2 regions of the Dyella sp. SYSU CM1112 genome follow, and region 1 is predicted to be linked to the other one. Evidence: predicted binding sites of a transcription regulator. Region 1 holds the regulator's gene; the other holds the start of a gene.
What was found. Region 1 encodes FliA, which starts transcription of late flagellar genes. Its sites were predicted from a motif close to TAAAGTTTNNCNNNCNNNGGCCGATAA; they were not measured.
Positions count from the first base shown of each region.

Region 2: AC4HNJ_RS10770 (methyl-accepting chemotaxis protein) is a predicted target of FliA. The motif match lies at 6,681-6,707, and genes of this name have one in related genera.

Region 1 is NZ_JBZEGI010000003.1:326,464-336,639, forward strand. It holds gene AC4HNJ_RS07150 (flagellar motor protein) at 1-560, opposite strand, end outside; gene AC4HNJ_RS07155 (chemotaxis protein CheA) at 748-2,700, opposite strand; gene AC4HNJ_RS07160 (protein phosphatase CheZ) at 2,954-3,598, opposite strand; gene cheY (chemotaxis response regulator CheY) at 3,595-4,002, opposite strand; gene AC4HNJ_RS07170 (RNA polymerase sigma factor FliA) at 4,269-5,003, opposite strand; gene AC4HNJ_RS07175 (MinD/ParA family ATP-binding protein) at 5,005-5,946, opposite strand; gene flhF (flagellar biosynthesis GTPase FlhF) at 6,031-7,362, opposite strand; gene flhA (flagellar biosynthesis protein FlhA) at 7,521-9,611, opposite strand; gene flhB (flagellar biosynthesis protein FlhB) at 9,642-10,176, opposite strand, start outside.
Region 2 is NZ_JBZEGI010000006.1:131,767-141,942, reverse strand. It holds gene AC4HNJ_RS10800 (MFS transporter) at 1-78, shown strand, start outside; gene AC4HNJ_RS10795 (2OG-Fe(II) oxygenase) at 231-968, shown strand; gene AC4HNJ_RS10790 (restriction endonuclease) at 1,036-1,710, opposite strand; gene AC4HNJ_RS10785 (hypothetical protein) at 2,088-2,459, shown strand; gene AC4HNJ_RS10780 (hypothetical protein) at 2,669-3,043, shown strand; gene AC4HNJ_RS10775 (GGDEF domain-containing protein) at 3,200-5,032, opposite strand; gene AC4HNJ_RS10770 (methyl-accepting chemotaxis protein) at 4,983-6,650, opposite strand; gene AC4HNJ_RS10765 (MFS transporter) at 6,814-8,055, opposite strand; gene AC4HNJ_RS10760 (VOC family protein) at 8,181-8,669, opposite strand; gene AC4HNJ_RS10755 (carbohydrate-binding protein) at 9,314-10,176, shown strand, end outside.

The sequences.
Region 1 (10,176 bases):
ACGAATGCTGCTGCGATACCGTGGCCAAGCTTGGCCGGGTCGGTAAGGTCGCGCATCACCGCCATCAAGCCGAGTACGGCGCCGATGATGCCCATGGTCGGCGAATACACCCCGCCCTGTTCGAACACCTTGGCGGCATGCAGGTCGGCCTGCTCGCGTGTTTCCACTTCCAGTTCCAGCACGGTGCGAATGGCTTCCGGCTCACTCCCGTCGACCAGCAATTGCAGGCCTTTTTTCACCAGCGGATCGTCTTCGGCATCGATATGCGACTCCAGTCCCAGCAAACCCTGGCGGCGCGAAATTTCGCTCCAGCCGATCACACGGCTGATCAGGTCGGACGGATGCAGCTCCGGCGGCTTGTACACCATCTTCAGCATGCCCACCGCACGCTTGAGCACCTTGCCCTGTGTATGCAGCAGCAGCGCGGAAAACGTACCGGCGAATACGATCACGAAGGCTGCGGGATTCCACAGCGCGGTGACATCGGTGCCCTTGAGGATGGCGCCAACAATCAGCACCACGAAGGCAAGAATGGTGCCGGCAATGCTTACGACATCCATGTCACTATTCCTTGCTGGAACCTGGCCCGTGGTCCCTCCCCCTGCTTGCAAGGAGAAGTTAAGAGCGGGTGCACCCTTGCGGGAAAGCCTGAGGCAAGTGCCTGACCCCACCCCAACCCTCCCCTGCAAGCAGGGAAGGGAGCCATATCGGGTAACACCGAACATCGGTTGTCGTTGAAGGTACCCATTACGCCGACACCTTCAGCGCAGGTAGCAAGCGGCCGCCTTCTTGCGACAACGCGGCAAGATCCAACACCAAGGCAAGCCGTCCATCGCCGGTGACAGTGGCCCCGGCGACACCCGGCACGCCTTCGAACAACGGCCCCAGCGGTTTCACCATCACGTCTTCGCGTCCGATGACTTCATGCACCAGGCAGCCGAGATGCATGTGACCCACATGCAGCACCACCACATGCCATCCGCCCGGCCCGCTTACGCCGGCCCAATCGCCCAGATCGCCCAGCACCAGGGCGCGGCCGCGATGTGCGGCGACGCGGCGCCCGTCGAGCATGTGATCATGTTGCGGGCTCAGCTCGAAGACTTCGCTGACGTTGCCCAACGGCAACGCAAACAGGCGATCGCTCACGCGCACCATCAGCACCCGCAAAATGGCGAGCGTGAGCGGCACGGTCAGCTCCAAGGTGCTGCCGTGACCCAGACGCGATTGCACCTGCAAGGTGCCGCCCAGTTCGGCAACACGCGTCTTCACTACGTCCATGCCGACGCCGCGTCCGGAAATATCCGAGATCGTGGCAGCAGTGCTGAAGCCGGGGCGAAAAATCAGTTCGTAGCATTCGACCTCGGACAGGCGTGCCGCCTGCGTCGCATCGATGACACCTTTCTCTACCGCTTTACGGCGAAGCACTTCCGGATCCATGCCGCGACCATCGTCGCTGACCGAAATCACGATGCGCTCGCCGCGCTGGCTGGCCGACAGCGTGACCTTGCCCTTCTTCGGTTTGCCGGCACGCTCGCGGCCGGCCGGATCTTCAAGACCGTGATCGACCGCATTGCGCAGCAAATGAATCAGCGGATCGGCCAGTGCTTCGACCAGGCTGCGATCCAGATCGGTATCTTCACCCTCGGTGATCAGCTCGATATCTTTGCCGAGCTGTCGCGCCAGATCGCGCACAATGCGCGGAAAACGCTGGAACAGGCGGCCCACCGGCTGCATGCGCATGCCGAGCACAGCAGTCTGCAGATCATCCGATACGCGATCCAGGTCACCGGCCATCGCGGACAGCGTTTCGTTGTCGCTGCGCGTAGCCAGGCTCAGCAGCCGGTTGCGCAGCAACACCAATTCACCGGCGCGACTGACAAGCGCATCCAGGCGTGCAGTATCCACGCGTACCGTGCTTTCGGTTGCCGACGATTTTGCACTGGCCGCTGCACGTGCCGGTTCGGCACGCACGGGTTCCGCACGCGGCGGTTCGGGTGCCGGTATCGGCGAAGCTGCCGCCGCCTGACCCGGCGCGCTGCCCTTGCCATGCAGGTTATCCAGCAAAGCTTCGAACTCGTCGTCGCTGATGTCTTTCTTTTCGGGTTCGGCCGCCTTGGCGCCGGGGGCGCTGCCCCTGCCATGCAACGCATCGAGCAGACTTTCGAATTCGTCGTCGTTGATCTCGTTGGAAGCGTGCTTGGGTGCGCCCGGCACTCCGCCCTGTCCATATAAGGTGTCGAGCAGCGCTTCGAACTCGGCTTCGATCGGATCGGCTGCACGCGTAGGTTTAGCAGGCTGCGCCGCGAACACGGCCGTCTCGACGACGGGGCGCAAACGCTCCAGCAATGCTTCGGGCGGTGACGCCATGGCCTCGCCGCTGGATAACGCAGCCATCATCGCATTGAGCAAATCCAGCGATTCAAGCAGCGCATCCATGTGTGCCGCGTTCAGTACCAGCTTCTCGTTACGCGCGTCGTTGAGCAATTCTTCCGCGCAATGGCACAACTGCACCATCGGCTCGATGCTCAAGAAGCCCGCGCCACCCTTGACGGTATGAAACACGCGAAACACGGCATTGAGCAGTTCGCGATCGTGCGGCGACGCTTCCAGTTCAACTAGCTGTTCACCAAGACGCTGCACCAGCTCCCCGGCCTCGACCAGGAAATCGTCACGCAGTTCGCTGTCGAGATTGGCATCCATCAATGTGCCTTCCTGCGCGCTGCAACATGCCGGGATGTACTCCCTCCCCTGTGCGCAGGGGAGGGTTGGGGTGGGGTTGCACGAGCTTGCTGCAAGGTTGACGCCGCCGCTTCCCGAGCATCACGCGAGACAGGGAATTGTTTATGGTCAGTCCTTGGCTTGCGGCTCACCCACACGCTGGTACGCGACCTGGCTCCCGCAAGCGGAGAGGTGGTCAGTTGCAGCAGCGGACGACCAGGCATCCCCAGCATGCTCAGAACCCAAACTCGCTCAGCAGACGGTCCACTTCGTCCTGGCTGGAAACTTTCGCCACTTCTACCGGCGCTTCGCGTCCGGCCAGCGCACCGGTCAGGCGCACGAGTTCCAGCAATGACGATTCCACGCTTTCGATAAAGCTCACGACCTTCTTCACGCGCTGGCCGGCGAGGTCTTGCCACGACTGCACCAGCACCATGTCATTGAGGCCTTCGCAGCACGCACTGGCAAACACCTTGGCCTGGCGCGCCAGCACGGCAGCCGGATCGGTTTCGCCGCTGTTGAAATCCAGCACGGCGGTAGCGTTATTCGACAGTGCCTCGGCTTCCGGGCGGATGCGGTCGACGAAATCCAGGCTGCGGTGGGCGGCCTGCGCGCTCATTTCCAGCACTTCACCCAGATAGTTGCGCGCATCGACCATGCTGTCCGGCACGCCTTCGTTGGCAAGGTCGCTGCCCAGTCGGCAAACGGCACCGTGCAGGTCGCGGGCAAGCACGCCCAGGGCGCGGAACAGATGCTGTTCGCGCTGGCGCACCATCGTATCCAGCGCCTGTTCGAACGTTGCGCCGTCCTTGCTGTTGAGCAGATCAAGCACTTCAGGAGGCAAGCCGTCGTTCAATGCGGCGATCGCGTTTGCATTCATGCGGAAGCTCCACTGGCTGCCAGGCGCTCGAAAATCTTGTCCAGCTTTTCCTTCAGCGTGATCGCGGTGAAAGGCTTGACGATGTAGCCGTTCACGCCGGCCTGGGCGGCGGCAATGATCTGCTCGCGGTTGTTCTCGGCGGTCACCATCAGCACCGGCAGGCCCTTCAGCTTGGGTTCGGCGCGAATCGCCTGCAGCAGCTCGATACCGGTCATGTTGGGCATGTTCCAGTCGGTCACGACCATGTCGAAGGTGTTGGCCTTCAACATCGCCATCGCGTTATGGCCGTCGTCCGCTTCCTGGATCAACGGGTTGCTGAAGCCGAGTTCGACCAGCAGGTTGCGAACGATGCGCCGCATGGTGGAGAAATCGTCTACCACCAGAATTTTCATGTTCTTGTCCAAACACGTTCTCCAAAAACGTTTGAAGCGAGGGGGAGGAGCCGGGAAACGAGTGAGCGCCGCGGACCGGTGGTAGTTGCCTGTCTTCCCTCGGAAGAAGGTTCCGCAGGAAATGCGACCGGCTGAGCCTTGACGCGCTGGCCGTACCGTCATCCCCTGGCGAAGCCCTCTCCCGAAGAAAGGGAACCGCACCCATCGGCGCAAACGGGTGATTTGCGCTGATTGTCGAAACGCTCGTTACCTGCTCCTTATCGATTCACTCGTGATTGCTAACCGCGCCACTGGCCCATGCGCGCACGCAACCTGATCAGGGCCTGGCCATGGATCTGGCACACGCGCGATTCGGTCACGCCGAGCACCATGCCAATCTCCTTCAGGTTCAGCTCCTGCTCGTAGTACAGGGACATCACCAGTTGCTCGCGCTTGGGCAGCGTGCTGATCGCTTCCGCCAATGCTCCGCGCAGGCCGTCCTGCTCGAAGCTGTCCTGCGGACCGAGACTGTCGTTGTCGGCTACGTCCAGCGCGCTGGCATCGCCGCCTTCGCCGTCATCGGGCGCGGTCAGGCTGAGCAAGCGCGCGCTGGTCGCATCGGCCAGCACCTGGTGATATTCCTCGGCACTGATGCCGAGTCGCTTCATCACCTCGGCGCTTTCCGCATCCGCGCCGGTCTCGTTTTCAATCTGCCGCACCACTTCAGCGACTTCACGCACCTTGCGATGCACGGAACGGGGGGTCCAGTCCGTGCGCCGCAATTCGTCCAGCATCGCGCCGCGTATGCGGATACCCGCATACGTCTCGAAGCTGGCCGCGCGATCAGTCGTAAAGTTTCGCGCCGCTTCCAGCAAACCGATCATGCCCGCCTGCACCAAATCTCCTACGTCGACGCTCGGAGGCAGACGACCCATCAAGTGGTAAGCGATACGCCGCACGAGCGGCGCATGCTTGCGCACCAGTTGGTCCGCATCTTCGCGTTGTAGCTGCAGATATTCCGAAGCCACGTTCATCTCACCACCCCGCAGCCGGCGCGCTCTGGCCGCTGAAAAAGGCAATTCGGCCGAGATCCGGGTACGCGGGTTTTTCCCATGTATCGACCGCACCTGCCAATTGCTTGAATCCGATCGCAGCACGGCTGGATGGCCACAAATCGACCACCGCACCTTGCCGACGGATCGCCTGCCGCAGCCATTCGTCCTGCGGCACCATACCCATGTAATCCAGCGCGACATCCAGGAAGCGTCCGCAGACACGCGCCAGCTTTTCGTACAGTTTCCTTGCGTCGCCCGCCTGCCGGACCATGTTGGCGACAATGTGGAAGCGGCGCACGCCGAAGTCATGCGCCAGGATCTTGATCAAGGCGTAGGCGTCCGTGAGCGAGGCCAGTTCGTCGCACACCACCATCACCACGTCGTCGGACGCCGCAGCGAACATCGCTACGTTGTCGGCCACGCCGGCAGCGGTATCGACGATCAGGAATTCCGGCGGCTGGATCAGCTCGTCGAAAGCACGGATCACCGCGGCATGCTCACCATTGCCCATCTTGGCCAGCCGGCGCACGCCCGATCCGCCCGGAATCACTTTCAGGCCGTGCTGTGCCGGAATGATCAGGTCCTGCAGTGCGCAGAGGCCCTCCAGCAAATGCCCCACGTGACGCGCCGGATTCAGGCCGAGCTGCACATCCACGTTGGCAACGCCCATGTCGGCATCCAGCAACATCACGTCACGTCCGCCCATGGCCAAGGCCATCGCCAGATTGACCGCCACCGTGGTCTTGCCGACACCGCCTTTACCGCCGGCGACGGCAATAGTGCGCGTCGTGCGGGAGCGTGACACCACCGGCCGCAGACTGGCCGCCTGATGAAAAACGTCCATTTCCTCGCGATCCCCGCGCACAGTGGAAAAAAGATTCTGCAAGCCTGCTGCCTGGTTCACTTGCAATGCCTCATTCATGCGATGCCGCCTTTCTTGTCCCTTCCCCCGCACGCAGAGGCGGAACGCAAGCCATGCAACTGGAGTTCTTGGCACTTATCGATTTCATAGACCCGCCACCGCCATGCCGAAGCGCTCGGCCATATCCAGATCGTCGCTCGCCGGCCCCAGCCTTCGCTGCTGCTGCGCTGCGCGGCACACCAGCACGCGCGCGTCGGCGGCGCTGATGTCTTCGGGAACGCGTTGTCCGTCAGTGGTGCAATCGAGCGGAAGGCGATGGCGAATCAGCACCGACAGCAGGCCGCCGAGGCTTGGCGCCTCGTCGAGCTTGGTGGCAATGCACACGCTCGGCTGCAATGACAGGTACGCGCGTACCGATTCTTCAAGCGCGGAGGATTGTGCGTTCGCGGCCAACACCAGGCAGGCGCGCAGCTTGGCGACTCCGCGCGTGCTTGCTTCACGCAATACATCCATCTGCTGCTGCAGGCGCGGATCGTTGCCGGAAACGCCAGCGGTATCGACCAGCACCGTGTGGTGCTCGCGCAGCAGATGCAGCGTTTGCGCGAGACCGGCCGCGTCGTACGCGGGATACACGCGCACGCCGAGCAGGCGGCCGTAATGTTCCAGCTGCGCGGCTGCGCCGATGCGATAGTGATCGGTGCTCACCAATGCCACTTGCTGCGGGCCGTGATGCATCACCGCGCAAGCGGCCAGTTTGGCGATCGTGGTGGTCTTGCCGACGCCGGTGGGACCGACCAGCGCCGTTACCCCACACACATCCGCCAGGCCACGGCCACTCACCTTCAGGCTGCGGCTCAGCAGGCCGAGCGGCAAGTAGCGCGCCTGATCCGCATTGATGTCTTCCGGCAGTTCGTCGATCAGTTGCCGCGCCACATCGGAATCGATGCCCAGCCGCGACATGTCACGCAACACGCGCGCACGCATCGGACTGCGGCGTTCCATATCGTTCCAGGCCAGGCTGGATAATTGCTGCTCCAGCAACTGCCGCAGGCCGCCGAGTTCGGTACGCATGCGCGCGGCTTCCAACGCCTGCTGTTCCATCACCGGCTGCAGCGACGCGATCTCGCTTGCAGGCATGGGTGGTGGCGGCGGCGTGGCAGCGCGCGTTTCCCGCACCGGTTCTTTTACCGGCGGCTTGGCGACTTCCCTGGCGCGCTCCTTCGGCGTTTCTTTCATGGGCGCCTTGGCGACGTCTTTCACCGGCGGCTGCATCGGCGCCGGCGCAGGAGCCGCCGTGGGCGCATTGATACGTGCCGCTTCGCGCATCAGCGCTTCGTCGTAATCGACAGCCGCGATGATCTCGATGCCTTCCTCAAGCCGGCGGGTGGAGAGAATCACCGCATCGGCGCCCTGCTCGGCGCGCACATCGCGCATTGCCTGGCGCATGTCAGCTGCGATGAAGCGTTTGATCTTCATGGGGTGCTCCTGTGATCGACACCGGATGCCACGTGCAGCTGCTTTTTGTTCACGCTATCAATGGTCATCCGATATCCCTCACTGCCGCCTTGCCTTGTCGCTGTTCGTGTTTGATTCACGGCGTGCCATCCGTGGCCCGCGCGCTGCCGGCGTTGCCGTCAGCGCCCAATCGCCTGCACCAATCGCACACGACGGTTGTCCGGTACTTCGTTGTAAGCCAGTACATGCAGGTTCTGGGCCACGTGGCGGGTAAAGCGCGAGAGCCACGGACGCAGTTGCGGCTGTACCAACATCACCGCCGGTTCGCCGTTTGCCTCCTGCCGCCGCGCCGCTTCAGCGACGCTTTGCTGCAGGCGGTCGGCAAGCCCCGGCTCGACGGCCGCACCTGCTGCACCACTGCTTGAAAGAGATCCGAGCAAGATCTGTTCCAGCTCAGGCGCCAGCGTCAGAACCGGGATTTCCGTGCCCAGACCGGCAATTTCCTGGACGATCTGGCGGCCCAGCGCCACACGCACATGGGCCGTCAAAGCGCCGGGATCCTGACTCTGCCCCGCGTGCTCCGCCAAAGACTCGACGATGGTGCGCATATTGCGGATCGGCACCCGCTCGGCCAGCAGGTTTTGCAGCACCTTCACCACCACGCCCAGCGAAAGGCGCTTGGGCACCAGGTCTTCCACCAGCTTGGGCGCGCTCTGCGAGAGGCGGTCCAGCAGCTGTTGCACGTCCTGATGACCCAGCAGCTCATGGGCATGGTTCTGCAAGATATGCGAGAGATGCGTGGCGATCACCGTCGCCGGGTCGACCACGGTGTAACCGAGCGCCTGCGCATGATCGCGCTGGCTGTTCTCGATCCACACGGCCTCCAATCCAAAGGCAGGATCGCGCGTCGCCACGCCCTGCAAGGTGCCGTGCACGCGACCGGGATTGATCGCCAGATGACGCTCGGTATAAACCTCCGCCTCGCCCATCGGCACCCCCATCAGCGAAATGCGGTACGTGTTGGGACCCAGATCGAGGTTGTCGCGGATATGCACCGGCGCGACCAGGAAGCCCAGCTCCTGCGAGAGCTTGCGACGCACGGATTTGATGCGCGCCATCAGCTCGCCGCCCTGGTTTTTATCCACCAGGGGGATCAGGCGATAACCCACTTCCAGGCCAACCGGGTCGACGCTGGCCACGTCTTCCCAACCCAGCTCCAGGCGCTCGGCCGATGCCGGCGCCGGCAACGCCTCGGCAGATGCCTTGGCTTGCCGCTCTTTCGTCTCTTTCTCGCGCCGGATCATCAGCCAGGCGGAACCGCCGCACACCGCGCCCAACAGCAGGAACGCGATGTTCGGCATGCCTGGGATCATGCCCATCACCACCAGCACCACGCCGGCCACGGCCAGTGCACGCGGCTGCGCAAACACTTGCCCGACCACCTGCTTGCCCATGTCCTGCGACTTGGACACGCGCGTAACGATCACCGCCGTAGCGATCGACAACATCAGCGCCGGCACCTGCGCAACCAGACCATCGCCGATCGTCAGCAAGGTGTACGTGCGCGCCGCTTCGGCGGCGGAAAGGCCATGCTGCAACATGCCGACGAAAAAGCCGCCGATGATGTTGATGAAAAGAATCAGGATGCCGGCGGTGGCGTCGCCGCGCACGAATTTCGAAGCACCGTCCATCGAACCGTAGAAATCCGCTTCCTCGCGCACTTCCTGGCGGCGTTCGCGCGCCTGTTCCTGCGTAAGCAGGCCGGCATTGAGGTCGGCGTCGATCGCCATCTGCTTGCCCGGCATCGAATCCAGGGTGAAGCGTGCGGTCACTTCCGACACGCGCGTGGCGCCCTTGGTTACCACCACGAAGTTGATGATGGTGAGGATGCCGAACACCACCAGGCCAACCGCGAAATTGCCGCCGATCACGAACTCGCCGAAGGCTTCGATCACCTTGCCCGCCGCACCGGCGCCATCATGGCCGTGCAACAGGATCACGCGACTGGATGCGATGTTCAGCGCCAGCCGCAGCAAGGTGCCCAGCAGTACCACCGTGGGAAACGCCGCGAATTCCAGCGGCCGCATCACATAGACCACGGCAAGCAGGATCACCAGCGACAATGCGATGTTGAAGCTGAAGAGAATATCCAGCACGAACGGCGGCAGCGGCAGCATCAGCATCGCCAGCATGGCGAGCATCACTACCGGCGCACCGACACCGCGCCGGCTGACCTGCTTGAAGGTATCGAGAACGCTTGCGTTAGCCATGCGTATCGCCTTGAAAGTTACGTGCTTCGTTTACGGTTGGCGGTAACGGCCCTGCAGCTCGGGATCCACATCCGGCTTCGGTACCGTGGGTCTGGGACCACCTTGCTCGGTGGCCTGCTTGAGTTGGTAGACGTAAGCAAGGATTTGCGCGACCGCGACATACAGCGCCGCCGGAATCTCGTGCCCAAGCTCGGTGGTCGCATACAGCGCGCGCGCCAGCGGCGGCGCTTCCACCAGTGGAATGCGATGTGCATCGGCAACCAGGCGGATCTGCTGGGCGAGCACATCCACGCCTTTCGCCACCACGCGCGGTGCGCGCATGCGCGTGTCGTCGTAGCGCAACGCCACGGCGAAGTGCGTGGGGTTGACTACCACGACGTCGGCCTTTGGCACTTCCTGGATCATGCGCCGGCGCGCGATCTGGTGTTGCATCTGGCGAATGCGACCTTTCAGCTGCGGATTGCCGTCGGTTTCCTTGTGTTCGTCCTTCACCTCTTGCTTGGACATGCGATGGCGCCGTCCGTAATCGAAGCGCTGCCAGATCGCGTCGATGCCGCCGATCACC
Region 2 (10,176 bases), on a different contig from region 1:
GGGTATTACCTCTCGGCAGCAGCGATACTGACGGTGCTGGCGCTGCTGATCACACCCAAAGAAGATGCGGCGCACTGACGCCTGTTTGGGCGATGTTTATGTGATTAGCTGGTTTGCCGCCTGTTTCGGCTTATCCGATGGAGCAAGTCGAGTTTCGCAAGAAACGGAGTGGGGCCGCGGTACAGGGCGATACAGTGGTCATTCCACGACTTTTGGTTGGAACGCGGCGCATGCAGAGTGTTGACAAGCAAGTGAAGGCGGACAGCGTTGTCGATACTCTGCATGATCGGGATTGGCATGCATTGGGCTGCGAACTCGATCGTTATGGCGCGGCCATGATTCGCGGGTTGATGGACGGCGGCACATGCCGCGCCCTTGCCGCTCTTTATGCCGATGACCGCTATTTCAGAAGCAGGGTGATCATGGCGCGGCACGGATTCGGGCGTGGTGAATACAAGTATTTTGCGTATCCGCTTCCAGCCATGGTTCACGCCCTGCGCGCTGCTTTCTATTCGCCTCTCGCGCAGGTGGCCAATCGCTGGAACGCAGCCCTGGGTGTCGATGTGCGTTATCCCCGGACGCATGAGGAATATCTCACGCGATGCAGTGCGGCGGGCCAGTCGCGTCCGACACCTTTGATGCTTCGCTATGGCGAGGGCGATTACAACTGCTTGCATCAGGATCTGTATGGCGAGCAGGTCTTTCCGTTGCAACTGGCGATACTGCTTTCGCAGCCGGGCGTGGACTTTACCGGAGGCGAATTCGTGCTCACCGAGCAGCGTCCACGCATGCAGTCACGGCCGGAAGTCGTGCCGCTCTGCCAGGGCGATGCGGTGATTTTTCCAGTCCATCATCGACCCGTACAGGGTGTGCATGGCATATATCGGGTCACCATGCGTCACGGTGTCAGCCGGATTCGCAGTGGCCAGCGCTATACCTTGGGCATCATTTTTCACGACGCACTCTGATCCGGTGCGTTGGTGGCGAATAGGTCGAGACCGGAAAAATAAGAAAGGCCGCGTAGCGGCCTTTCCATCAAGTAATGGCAGCGGTACGCGGTTTGTGATGCATGGGAGGCGGCGAAGCAGGTGCCTGGAACGGTACGACACCTGCGCCGATCGGCAGTTGCGCATCGCTGAGCATCGCCAACAAGGTTTCACCATAGATCAGTTCGAATGGTTTGCCTGTGACGAATCTCCACGCATCTTCGGTGTAGTCGCCACAGGCAACGATCTTCACAGCCGAAGCCTGATGAAACTTCATCAGGCTGTACATCTCGCGAACGTCCTTGACCTCGACGTTGCGGCGATGCCAGTGCCGGCATTGCACCAGCGTGGTTATGCCATGCTTGCGCATCACTAAATCAAGGCCATTGTCGGCATCGGCTTGTCCCGCACGTTCCACCGCATAGCCGCGAAAACGAAATGCTTGCGCCACGTTATCTTCAAAGATGCGCCAGTGCAGGGCGCACAGATCAGCCAGTTGGTCGCGTACCTCCAGCCGATGCATGCGGTTGCGGTGCCCAAAGCAGGTGGCAAAAGCGCATCCCCAGCAGGTAATCAGCGCCATCCACAAAAGCAACATATGCACTGCGTTGTGCACGCCGATTCCATAGCGCATCTCAAGATAAGCGCTCAAGCCGAGCAGAACGCCGGCTGGCCAATGCACCGAAATGAGTTTTTCGACGCGATGTGTTCCGTGCTTCGCCATCAACTCCCCCGAGCTGTTAACGCTGCTTCCGAACCGCAGCTTGACCTTAGCGCGGACGATGGCGGAGATCAGCGTGCAGTGCGGCATTCGGCCGCAGCGGGATTCTGCCGCGGCTAAGCGGCAAATCGGCTGTTCTGCGAGGCTCTATTTTGTGCGTTGCGGCGAGATTCCGTCCGCACCCATGGCGATTTGGTCGATAAGGGAAGGTGAATGCCGTTTGGTTTGCGGGCGTGGGAGAGGCTTCACGTTTATTAGCATGAGAGGAGCTCACCATCCACGCCGCTCGGCGCTGGAGTGGTTCCTCCATCACGACAGGCGCGCACATTTGCAGCTCCTCGCCAGCACGCTTATCTCCTTTTTTCTGCAGGATGGATCGCATGACTCACAAGCCGCATACCAGAGTCTCTACCGTTCGTGTCGACTGGAACGATCCGGAGTTGGCGTCATTGCTCCAGCGCAGCGAAGGCTGGCGCTTGGACAATCGTGGCGGCTTCTCGCCGCAAGACGTGGAGATCTACCTTGGCTGGAGCGGCACGGTAGGGAGATCGGCCGTACTGGTGTGGGAGCGTGAATCGTCGATCGTGCTGGAGACACGTTTCGCCCTGGCAGAAGGCGAACAGGTAAGAATCGACAAGCATCTGGGCGATCGCATTCGCACGCTGTGGGGCGTGGTGCTGGAAGGCCGGGAAGGCTTTCGCGAAGAAGACCGCAAAAAGGGCATTCACCTGTATTGGCTGCAGGCGCGCTAGCACTCCTAAAGAAAATCGTGGATGTACCGATAAAGCGCCTAAACCCACCACCGTCCGAAACGTTGTTGTCCGGCTTCGCCAGAGTCCCCCGGCTCAGGCGTGGTTCGATAGGTCACTGAGCAGAAGCGCGTTGTTTGCACTAAGGGTCGAACGGTGGTGTTTGTATGTGAGGCCTGGCGCGTTGCGTCGGCTCTAACGGATGTCATTGCATGAGCCATTTCAAGCCCCATTCCAAGGTGCCAAGCAACCAAGTGGATTGGAGCGACCCGCAGTTGGAGGCGCTGCTGCGCAAAACGGAAAGCTGGAAGCTGGATAACCGTGGCGGGTTTCCCACCCAGGATGTACACGTCCATGTCGGTTGGGGTGCCAATACGGGACGCAAGGCCATACTCGTATGGGAGAAAGAGCGCGTGCTGGTATTGGAGACACGCTTTCTGATTCCCAAGGGGGAGCATGTGCGTGTGGATCGCTATTATGGTGATGGCGTACGCACGGTATGGGGTGTTGTTGCCGAAGGTCGCGAAGGTTTTCGCGAAGAAGACCGGCAGAATGGCGTTTACGTATACTGGCTGCACATGGGCTGAGCCGGGTACAGGCAACGGCAACCCGAAGGGCTGGGTCTGTTTGCCCGCCATACCGCGTCATCGCTCAGTCGTGGACCGACGTACACGCCTTCGCTCTTCCTTGTCTGGCGCGGAAACAGCTCCCAGCGCGAGCCACGCCAGTCCTGTAAACAGGCCCTAGGGCATTTCACCGGCCAGCAAGTAGAACCCGACCTGGGCGCGCTTGGCGTGCCGTTTTGCGCGGGCGGCCAGTGTCGCCAGCGTTTCCGGGTGGCCAGGGAAAGGGGGCGCAACGCGAACGGCGCCAATCGCCACCGTGGTCAGCGGGAAAAACTGTGTATTGCCGTGCCTGTCCTCGCCGACGATGCCTTCGCGGAGGATGTCTTCGGAAGCAAACAATGCACGAGCCCGCTGATTGAACAGCTCGACGATGTGATGGCAGCGAGCTTCCCAGTCGTCGCTCTGAAATACGAGCAGGAAATCGTCGCCGCCGATATGGCCGACAAAGTCGCAGCGCGGATTCACCTGTGCCGTCAGGATGCCGGCCAGTAGCCGGATCATTTCATCGCCACGGAAATAACCATATTGATCGTTGAACGGCTTGAAATGATTGAGATCCACATAAGCGACGGTGAACGGCAGTTCGGCGCGCAGCAGTCGGGCGACGTGCTCCGTCACGGGGATATTGCCTGGCAGGAAGGTCAAGGGATTGGCGTAGCGCGCCGCTTCGATGCGCAATTCAGTGACACGTCGCACTAGCGATTCGCCGGTGCCTAGGCCGAGGTAGGCACCATCGCGGATGATGACAAACCCATCGCTGAGGTAGCGTTGGTCCTGGCCACGCAAAATGTCCGCCATGCTCTCCAGTGATTGATGTACGTCGCACAGCAGGGGTGCCTCATGCATAAAGGCAGTGCAGCTTTTGCGACCATACAGTTCGCGCGTATAAGGTTGAGCCATGCGTTCGCTGAATACGCGGCGGTTGATGATTCCGACCGGCCGGGCTTCCTCTACCACAGCCACTGCATGAAGTTCGGGAAACTTTGAAAATAATTCGATGACATCATGATTGGTGTGGCGACTGGTAAGCGGTGGCGCGTCGATCACCAGATGACCGAGATGCATGGGACGCTGGGTCACCGGGCCGCGCGGGCGCGGCGGTATGGCAACGGTGCTGTGGCTCAGCGCGGTGCGAGCTCGGGCGCTGATCTCATCGATGGTCCGCGGCGAAGGGTACCCAAGCAGAAATCCCTGTGCATAGGGAATGCCCAGTTCGCGCAGCATGCATAGGTCATCGGCGTCTTCCACGCCTTCGCCGACCAGATCCGCGCCCAGCGTTTCGGCAACTTGGCATAGCGCGCGCACGATCGCGAGCCGTTCGGCGCTCTTGGCCAGTCCGTCAATCAAATAGCGATCGATCTTCACTACTTCGGGATGGATTTCGTTCCACATTTCGAAATTGGAATGCCCATTGCCGAAGTCGTCCAGTGCGAAACGCACACCGTGGGCGCGCAAATAGCCCAAGGCATGGGCGAGCCGGGCCGGCTCCTCGACGATGTCGCGTTCGGTCAATTCAACCGTGATGCGGCTGAGATCCATGCCGCCTGTGCTGAGCGCTGCGAGCAAATCGTCGGGCCGAATCGATTCCTGCATGAACGCCTGCGCACTCAGATTGACCAGCAGACGTCCGGGCGCGTTTTGCGCTGTGAACGCACCGCACACTGTACGCGCGGCAGCAAGCTCGAATTCGCCAAGCCTCCCTTCGGCGCGAGCCAGGTTCAGCAGCTCCGGCGTGCTGATGCCTCCGAGTTGTTCGTTGGAGCGAGTCAATCCTTCGTGTGCCACGACATGTAATGTATCCAGGCGCACTAGCGGCTGGAATACGGCGCATAGGCCGCTTTGCGCGCGATCGAGCAGCGAGGTAAAGCGGCCGTTGTCGCGGAAGAGTGCCATGCGCGGATCAGGCAGCTTGATCGAAGAACGGCGTCGTTGAGGGTTGAAGATCGTCATCGCCCTGGGCGTTTGCGTTTGCGTTGGCGGGCAGGGCGGCTTGCTCTGCCCGAGGCTGCTCTCGAATGCGGAAGAAATCCATCTGCACCAGCAGTGCTTCCGCGCTGCTCCGCATCATCTGGCTCATGAGGGCCGTGCGTTCCACCAGCGCTGCGTTTTCCTGAGTGGTGGCATCCATGCCCGAGATAGCTAGATTCACCTGTGTAATGCCAGTCGTTTGTTCCTTACTGGATAGCGCCATGCCCGCCACTTTTTCGGAAACGTGTGCAGCACTGGCAACGATGCCGGATAAGGCTTCGCCCGATTGCAACGCAAGAACGCGGCCTTCCCCAAGTGCCGTAGCGCTGTCTTCGATCGATTCCTTCACGTCGCGTGCGGCGGTAGAACAGCGTTGCGCGAGCTGCCGGATTTCACTGGCAACCACGGCGAAGCCGCGGCCATGTTCGCCTGCATGCGCCGCTTCCACTGCCGCGTTGAGGGCCAGCAAGTTGGTTTGGAATGCCACGTCGTTGATGAGGCTGACGAACTCAGTAATACGCTGGCCGGAGCGGTCGATGGCGTCCATGGCCGTAACCGTCCGGCGAACAATCTGCTGCCCCTGCTCAGCGAGCTGGCGCGAGGCGGTGGCAACCTGGTTGGCTTCCTCAGCGGCAGTGGCAGTTTCGGCCACGCTTGAGGCCATTTGTTCCATCGAGGCGGAGCTTTGCTCGAGGCTTGCCGCCTGGCTTTGCGTACGCAGGCTCAGCGCATGCGTGTTTTCTTCCAATACATGGGCATCATGGCGTACATGGGTCGCACCGTTGCGGACCTCTCGCACCACGTTCACCAGTTGGTTTTCCATAGTGACAAGTGCACGCAGCAGGCTGCCGATTTCATCGTCGCGGCCCACTGCAACGGGCTCGCCCAGTTCACCACGCGCAATACGTTTGGCGACATCGGACGCAAGACGCAATCGCGCCCCAAGGGCGCGAATCAGAATGCCATCGCTAAGCGAGGCCAGCAGCAGCGCGCCGGCAAAGACTGCGAGCAATATCAACAGGCCGCGACGATTGGCCATGTGCTGGTTTTGCGACTGTGCGTTGCCGGTCGCCAGTGCGTTTTCGAACAAATTGGTGAAGTCGCTTTGCAACGGGACCAAGGAAGGTTGTACGTCAGTGGCGAGCTTGAGCTGTGCGATATCGAACTGTCCTGCCTGTAGCAAGCTGAGCGTATCGTCCATGGCCTGATCGGCGTCTTTGCGATGTTCCGACGCGAGGGTGAGCAGTGCTTTCTGCTGTGTGCCGAGGCTGCTTTGCAATAACGGCGACCAATAGCGATCGATGTCGACGCGATTGCTCTTGATGGCGGTGGCGGCGTCGTTGACGGCGGACGGCAAGCGCATCAATACCGCGTGGGAGAGCGCCTGGAAATCGTTGTTGAAATCGCTCTGGATACGGCCCACGTCGGAGATGGGGGCCAGGGTGCCGCCGACTACCGACTGGATGCGCTGGTCGGCTTTCATGAGCGAGATACTGCACAGGACGCCGATAGCTATCAGTAAGACAAGGATGCCAGCCAGGCGAAGCAGCAAAAGTTTGCGGAGCGTGACGCGGAACAGGCCGGAACGGAGCGAGAGCATGGAGCACACTTGGGGAAGGGGATACTTCACTAGTCGGCGAGCAGCGCCGCAACTTAAGCGGCAATAGCTGAAAAGCTCTTATATTTCAGCTATTTGACACCCTGGTTGCGGTCTCGGGAAAGTTGCGGTTGGGGTAGGGTGTCGAGGGCAAAAGGATTTGCGCTTATTCGGCGCCGATACTTACTGCGGCAGACAAGGTCGGTTGCTCGCGCATGGCTTGTGCGTGTAACACGAAGGCAAGCGCAATGGCTATCGCAGCGGCGAATGCGGCGAACCCGTAAATCGCGTTGTAGCCGAGGCCGCTGGCGACCCATCCGCCTAATGGTCCCGTCACGGCCATGGCGACGTCCATAAATACGGAATAGACCCCTAAGGCAGAGCCCCTGCTGGGGGCGGGGACACGATGCACCGCTTCAACGCCGAGCGCAGGAAACACAAGTGAAAAACCAAGGCCGGCAACAGCTGCGCCCAGACAGGCCATCCACGCGCTGCCAGCGAGACAGAGAATGACCAGGCCGATCGCTTCCACTAACAATGAAAGCATCGCAACGCGATAACCGCCCAGCCATGGAATGGTTCGCGCGAACAGGAAGCGAACGCCCACGAACACCACACCGAATACAGTCAGCGCAAGCGCGGCGTTCTGCCAGCCGTGTGCGGCGTAGAAGAGCGTGATAAAGGTAGCGATGCAGCCGAAGCCGACCGAACCCAGCGCGAGCCCGATGCCGTAAGGCACCACCCGTGCGGCCACGGTGCGAAAGGATGAACGTTCACCCGTGGCAGCCGCAGTGGCTCGCTTCAACTGGGCAAGCGGAAGCGCGACGAGTGGAAGCAGCAAGGAGACGATGCCAATCGCCGCAAACCCGAAATGATGCGCTACAACCACGCCCAAGGGGGCGCCCGCCGCCAATGCGCCGTAGGTAGCCACGCCATTCCACGAAATGACCCGCGCGGTGTGTTCATGGCCAACTTGCCCCATGCCCCACGCAATGGCGCCGGTACCGACACAGCTTTCGGCGCAGCCGAGCGCCAGTCGCGCGAGAAAAATCAGGCCGAGGCTCAACCATGGCCAATGCACGGCCAGTGCGCCGCACAGCAATAGCACACCGCTAACGACGCACATCGAGAGTCCGGTCAGTACGGTACGTTTGGGTCCTTTGGTATCCGCCATGCGCCCGGCGTGAGGGCGACTGAGCAGAGTGGCGACGTACTGCATGCTGATGGCGAGGCCTGCCAGCATCGCACCGAAACCTAGCTGGCTATGCACGAAACCCGGTAGCACCGCCAGCGATAAGCCGATAGTCAAATAGGCCATAAAGGTGAAGGCGACGGTGCTGAGGATTGCCAGCAATACACCGGACTGACGACCCGCAGGGGTCGCGATGGAGCGAGAGGCATCGGCCATGTGAGAGTACTTCGCAGGATCCGGGGCGGGGAAAACCGGATAACGGGCGCCATTATACGCCTCGCATGCTGCAATGCATCACGGCCGTGCGGAATTTATGTAACCGGCACTTTTCGTGCGGTGCCCTAGCTCGCCACACGCTGTAGCACGGACAGATCCAGTTTCTTCATAGTCAATACAGCCTGCATGACGCGCGTCGCGCTGGATGACGTGAGCCATTCCAGCAGTTGCGCCGGCACGATCTGCCAGGAGAGGCCGTAACGATCTTTAAGCCAGCCGCATTGTTGGGCAGAGGGATCACCATCCTTGGATAGGGCTTGCCAGTAGAAGTCGATTTCGTCTTGCGTCCGGCAATTCACCACCAGCGAGATGGCGGGAGTAAACGCAAACACCGGCCCGCCATTGAGTGCAGACATGGCTTGACCATCCAACTCGAAGGCAACCGTCATGACCGAACCTTCTGGTCTGCGCGCAGCTTTGGCCGTCTCCCTGTCGTAGTGGGTCGTTGCCAGGACATGTGAGTTTTCAAAGATGGATACGTAGAAGTGCACCGCTTGCTCAGCTTCGTGATCAAACCAGAGGAAGGGCGTGATGCGCTGGAATCGTGGGCTCATGGCATGCCTCCTATGAATGTCGTTTGTCTATGACTACGACGAACGCGCTGACTTGGAATCGACATGATGAGTCTGGGCACTCGAGACCATGCATGGTCTGCGATCACGGTAAAAAAGTACTGCTCGGCATGTGTCTTTCTATGCCGGCTCGTTAGGTGTTTGCCAGGATTACGGGACATGCATGCGGGTGGCTATCGTTGTCATGGATGTCCATATCTTTGTAGTCCGATTTGGAACGCATGCGCTAGCCATTGCAACCAGCCGTGCTTGCCGACGGGACAGTCATAAGAGTCGATAGTGCTTGATTGTCATCCATGATGATGCTGCGTTGCAGCGATAAAAGGCTACATTTTTAGGTATGAAGCAACGCATATGTGCAGGCCATGTGAATTCGCAGCTGCATGGATATGACATTTTTTTCTTTGCGATACGGATCACGTTCCAGCGTGGAAAGTTCTGCCAAATGTACTGGACAACGTTGTCATAAGGGGCAGATACTCGGCGCACTTTTGCAAGTTCATGACAAGCGGTGGTGTGCATGGACGCGAAAAGGCGACTGTCCCCCGTGGCTGCCCGGAAGGCGGTCATGTGATCGCCAATGTTCTTTCACTTGTTGCGGTTCCATCAGCCCTGGAGACAGTCCCATGCAAGAGAAGAAGTCGACGAAGTGGTCCACATTGGCGCTAAGCACACTGACCACGGCGGTCGGTGCGGCGTTATCTACAACCTTGCTCACTGTTGCGCCGATACAGGCCGTACATGCGCAAACGACTTGCGCTGCGGCCTGGAGTGCAACGGCCATTTATACGGCCGGCAATGTGGCCAGCGAAAATGGTGTCAATTACGAAGCGAATTGGTGGACACAGGGCAACGATCCCGCCACGAACAATGGTGGGCCTGGTAGCGGACAGCCTTGGACTTCGCAAGGTTCGTGTGGTGGTTCGCCGACCCCGACACCCACGCCGACCCCTACTCCCACCCCAACACCTACGCCGACTCCCACTCCTACGCCAACTCCCACGCCTGCGCCGAGCGGCTTCGTGTTCAGTCCGTACAAGGACGTCACGATCAATCTCAACTGGAACACCAACACCATGCAAACGGCGGTAACGGGAACGACGTTGCCATTGGTTGGTAGCGGCAGTTTCTATTCGACCGCCGAACCGAATCTGCCTGCGATTACCCTGGCTTTTGCCACCGGTTCGTGCGGTAGCGAAAGTTGGGGCGGTGTCACGGCATCCCAATTTGTTTCCGCCAATATCAACGCGCTGAACAGTGCAGGCCTCAGTTACGTGGTTTCCACAGGCGGCCAAGCCGGCGTATTCACGTGCTCGTCGGCATCGGCGTTCGAAAGCTTTATTGCGAGCTACTACACCTCGCACATGGTGGGCGTGGATTTCGATATCGAAGGCGGACAGACGCAGGCCGACATCCAGCAATTGGTGGCGGACGTAGCGGCGGCCCAGTCGCAGTATCCCAACTTGCGCTTCTCCTTTACCTTGGCGAC